One region of the Novilysobacter luteus genome, then DNA from elsewhere that is predicted to be linked to it. Evidence: riboswitches for the same ligand, from Rfam matches in the RefSeq annotation. Region 1 holds a riboswitch; the other holds the start of a gene.

Region 1 (2,391 bases):
GGCGCCCCGCGCGCGCCTGGTACTGGGCGAAGGCGGCGCGGTTGTCGCGCTCGTCGGTGACGTACACGGTGTCGCCGTCGACACGGTCGCGTACCCAGTCCACGCCCACGCTGAGCAGGTGGTCGCGGGCCAGGCCGAAGTCGCCCTGCAGGCCGGCGCTGTCGCGGTCGGTGTCGAAGAAGCCGATGTAGGTGCCGTGGTTGAACTGGTCGGAGGCATCGACGTTGCGGCCGGCCGTGAGCTTGAACTGGGCGGTGTCGGATGGTCGCCAGCGCACGCTGCCGCCGACCACCTGCTGCAGGGTCTCGGAGCGGTTGCTGTAGTCGCCGTCGAAGTCGTTCTCACCCTCGCTGCGCAGCCCCTGGGCCGACAGTTGCCAATGGCCGAGGTCGATGCCCGTACGCAACGAGAGCGCGTGCTGGACGTAGCCGTCGAGGTCGGGTTCGGGGGTGCTGATGAAGCACCCGCCCGAGAACGGGGTGGGCTCGGCGACGTCGCAGGCGTTGAATCCTTCGGTGCGCTGGAACGCGTAGTCGGCGCCGAACCAGGCACGCCCTTCGCGGCCGGCGAAGCCGACGCCGTACTCGTGCGCGCCGTGGCTGCCGCCACCGATGTGCATGCGCGGCGCCCAGCCGGCGGCGTCGCGGCGGGTAAAGATCTGGATCACCCCGCCGATCGCCTCGCTGCCGTACAGGCTCGAGCGCGGCCCGCGGACAATCTCGATCCGCTCGATCAGCGCGACCGGCAGGTTCTGCAACGACACCAGGCCGGAAGTCGGCGAGCCCACGCGGATGCCGTCGACCAGCACCACGATGTGGTCGGACTCCGCGCCCCGCAGGAACAGCGTGGTCAGCTTGCCGGTGCCGCCCTGGTTGGCCAGCGATACGCCGGCGCGGCCGGCGAGCAGGTCCGGCAGCGAACGCGCCTGGCTGCGCTCGATCGCATCGCGGTCGATCACCTCCACCGGCGCCAGCACGGCGTCGACATCGAGCAGGGTGCGGGTGGCGGTGACGACCACTTGGTCCAGGTCCTTCGCCTGCGGTGGCGCCGCGGCCTCGGCATGGGCGGGGGCGGCCGACAGGGCCGGGATGAGCAGCGCCACGGCGGCGGCGAGCGGGGCAAGGCGGAATCGCATTCGATAGGTCTCCAGGCGCACGGCGGCCGTCCCCGGCATCGACCGTGCAGTATCGGGAAGTCGCGTGGAGAGGGTGGTCGAACGGACTCGGAGGGCGGACAGGCGCCGACGTCGCCGCCGCCATGCCCGCCGCATCGCAACCAGTCAGCTCCGCGGCCGGTCTCCGGACTCGCGAGGGTGTCGTTCGACACAGCCGTGGCGCCTTCCCATGCGATTGCACAGTGGCGGTGAGCCTTGGCCGGACCCGCCTGCGCGGATCCACTCGCTTACCGTTGCGGGGGCAGTGCCGGAATGGTCCGGGTGCTGTGCACCCGACGTCACCGGCTTCCCGTTTCAACCCGCCGGCAGGACGCCGCCGGGTCACCTCGAAGCGCGGGCAGTGTACGCGATCGGACCGGGTGCGGGCCGGGGATGGTCGTTACGCCTCGTCCGGGCGCTCGGGCACCGTGTCGGCGGTCAGCACGGTGGTGCGTACCGGCCCCGCCGGGGGCTTGTGGCGCGGCGCCGGCAAGCCGGCGATCGCAGCTTCCGCCGCGCTCACCAGCTCGGTCCGGCGGGCATCGGGGACTTCCTGCCAATGGCAGTCCTGCAGGGCGCCTTCGATCGCGTACAGCAGGTTGAGGGTGGGTTTGAAGCCCGCGCGCTTGACCCGCATGAAGGCTTCCACCGGCCCGGCCTCGGCGATGTCCTCGCGCGTGCGCAGACCGACCTGGCGCAGCCAGGCGGCCGACTTGGGCCCGATGTTGCGCAGCTTGGCGGCCTCGTTCATGCGAGCGACTCCAGGTAGACCCGGGCCAGTGCTTCCATGCCGCGCTGGTCGTCCTCGTCGAAGCGACCGGTGCGCGGACTGTCGATATCGAACACGCCGACCAGGCTGTCGCCGTGCACCAGTGGCACCACCACTTCCGAACGCGACGCCGAATCGCAGGCGATGTGGCCGGGGAAGGCGTCCACGTCGGCCACGCGCTGGGTCTGGCGACTGCTGGCGGCGGCGCCGCAAACGCCCTTGTCGAGCGGGATCCGCACGCACGCCGGCTGCCCCTGGAACGGCCCGACGACGAGCTCCCGGCCGTCGAAGAAGTAGAAGCCGACCCAGTTGAGGTCCGGCAATGCGTGGTAGACCAGCGCCGACAGGTTGGCGGCGTTGGCGATGCGATCGGATTCGCCGGACAGCAGCGCGCGGGCCTGCGCGGCGAGCTCGGCGTATTGCTCCGGCTTGCTGCCGGACAGGGCGCTGGCGGTGAACATCGCGCGAG
Region 2 (2,391 bases), 200 kb from region 1:
ATCCGGCCGTTTGCGTCGATCGGCACGTTCAGGTCCTCGCGGATGAGGACGCGCTTGCCGGAGAGGTCGAGGTCGGTCATGCGGAGGATGGTCATGGTCGCTTCCGTGAGGTGGGTGCGCGTCGGGAATGGACGGCGGTCAGCCGCCTATTGTCGGCGGGGGGGCATGGTGGGGCAAACCGGGGTGCACTCGTGGTGTGTTGTGGCGAGATGGTGTTCGCGGGGGCGGGGGCGGGGGCGCGGTGTTGCCGCAAGTCGCTCCCCGATACTCGCTTGGTTGCGACAACACCGCGCCCCCGCCTTCGGATTCATCGCGACCGGAAGAGCAAGAGCAGACGCGTCGCCCGTGTTGGGGGCAGTGCCGAAGCCTCAAGCACTGCCCTCGCTTGTTTTCACAAGCGCCCGTGTTCTTCCCAGGCGGCTGCCGGGTGGCCTGGACACCAAGCGAGTATCGGGGAGCGACTGTCCAGGCCACCCGGCAGCCGCCCCTCCGATCCATCCGCCCTTATGTCTGACCGGCCTAAACACCACAACATTTAGTGTTGACAAGCTACGGCAACCCGATATGTTGTGCATCGTCGGTGTCGCCCTCGCAGGCGGCTGAAAAGGGAAGCCGGTCCAGACCCCGTGTCGACTCCGGCGCTGCCCCGCAGCGGTAGTGGAAACGAACCTCGCCATTGCACTGGGGCCCAAGCCCCGGGAAGCGGCGAGCAGTAGGAGGACGGCCCGCCGTCCGCGTCCAGAGCCCGAAGACCTGCCGACAGCCGCGCGAAGCACACCGCGCGGTGACCGGCCAGGGAGTCTTCGGGGGAAGACGGTCGGTGTCGTGCGCTGGCCATCGGGCCGCTGCCGCCCGTCCGGACCGGCCACGACACCCCGTCGATCCGAACCACTCCAGCCCTCGGGGGCTTGGCCGCTCCGGTGCGCCGTCCGGCGCCGGCGCTGCGTGCCTCCGTGCGTCGCCCTCGAGGGAAGGGTGGCGAACCGTGCGCCATGCACCGGAGTCCACCCATGAGCACCGCCCCCGACACCGCGACCGAACCCGTCGTGCCCGATACCGTCGTCCGCGTAGCCGCCACCCCGCCCGCCTCTCCCGCCCTCATCCTCACCCCACCCGCCGCCACGCTCGGGATGGGCGTGACCAAGCGCAACGGCGCGCACGAGCCGGTCGACCTCAACAAGATCGTCCGTGCGATCGGCCGCTGCTGCGAAGGCCTGCACGCCGTCGACCCGATGCGCGTCGCCACACGCACCATCTCGGGCCTGTATGACGGGGCCACGACCCGGGAGCTCGACGAACTGTCGATCCGCACCGCCGCACTGCTGACCGCCGAGGAACCCGAATACGGCCGCCTTGCCGCGCGCTTGCTGGCCGGCGTGATCGAAAAGGAAGTCGCCGCGATCGACATCAACGCGTTCTCGCAGTCGGTCCAGCGCGGGCACGAGCTCGGGCTGATCAACGCCCGCCTGGTCGGCTTCGTCCAGGCCAATGCGCGCAAGCTCAATGACGCGATCGACGACAGCCTCAACCATCGCTTCGATTACTTCGGCATCCGCACCCTGTACGACCGCTACTTGCTGCGCCACCCGACAGCGCGCACGGTGATCGAAACCCCGCAGCAGTTCTTCCTGCGTGTCGCCTGTGCGCTCAGCGAGGACGTGCCGGAGGCGTTGGCGCTGTACCGGCGGATGGCGCAGCTGGACTACCTCCCGTCGTCGCCGACGCTGTTCAACGCCGGCACCACGCATGAGCAGTTGTCGTCGTGCTTCCTGCTCGACTCGCCCGAGGATTCGCTGGAGGGCATCTACCAGCGCTACACGGATGTCGCGAAGCTGAGCAAGTTCAGCGGCGGCATCGGCCTGAGCTACACCCGCATCCGCTCGCGCGGCTCGCTGATCCGTTCGACCAATGGGTTGAGCAACGGCATCGTGCCGTGGCTGAAGACGCTCGATGCCTCGGTTGCGGCGGTTAACCAGGGCGGCAAGCGCAAGGGCGCGGCATGCGTGTACCTGGAGCCGTGGCATGCCGATGTCGAGGAGTTCCTGGAACTGCGCGACAACACCGGAGACGACGCCCGGCGCACCCATAATCTCAACCTCGCCAACTGGATCCCCGACGAGTTCATGCGCCGGGTCGAGGCAGACGCGATGTGGTCGTTGTTCGACCCGGCCACGCTGATGAAAGCCGGGGCACCGCAGCTGACCGATCTGTTCGGTGACGCCTTCGACCGCGCCTACGCCGCCGCCGAGGCCGCCGGGCTCGCCCACAAGCAGGTCAAGGCGCGCGAGCTGTACGGCCGGATGATCCGCACGCTGGCGCAGACCGGCAACGGCTGGATGAACTTCAAGGACAAGTGCAACCGCGCCTGCAACCAGACCGCAAAGGCCGGCA

What was found. Region 1 has a riboswitch for cobalamin ahead of btuB (TonB-dependent vitamin B12 receptor). Riboswitches for the same ligand answer to the same signal wherever they lie in the genome.
Region 2: linked by a shared signal. The riboswitch ahead of KOD61_RS03100 (ribonucleoside-diphosphate reductase subunit alpha) and the one ahead of btuB (TonB-dependent vitamin B12 receptor) in region 1 are both predicted to bind cobalamin.

The regions. Positions count from the first base shown of each region.
Region 1 covers NZ_OU015430.1:472,819-475,209, forward strand. The annotation lists gene btuB (TonB-dependent vitamin B12 receptor) at 1-1,135, opposite strand, end outside; cobalamin riboswitch at 1,273-1,518, opposite strand; gene KOD61_RS02185 (TfoX/Sxy family protein) at 1,554-1,904, opposite strand; gene KOD61_RS02190 (GAF domain-containing protein) at 1,901-2,383, opposite strand.
Region 2 covers NZ_OU015430.1:670,430-672,820, reverse strand. The annotation lists gene KOD61_RS03105 (phosphoglycerate kinase) at 1-95, opposite strand, end outside; cobalamin riboswitch at 562-776, shown strand; gene KOD61_RS03100 (ribonucleoside-diphosphate reductase subunit alpha) at 1,131-2,391, shown strand, end outside.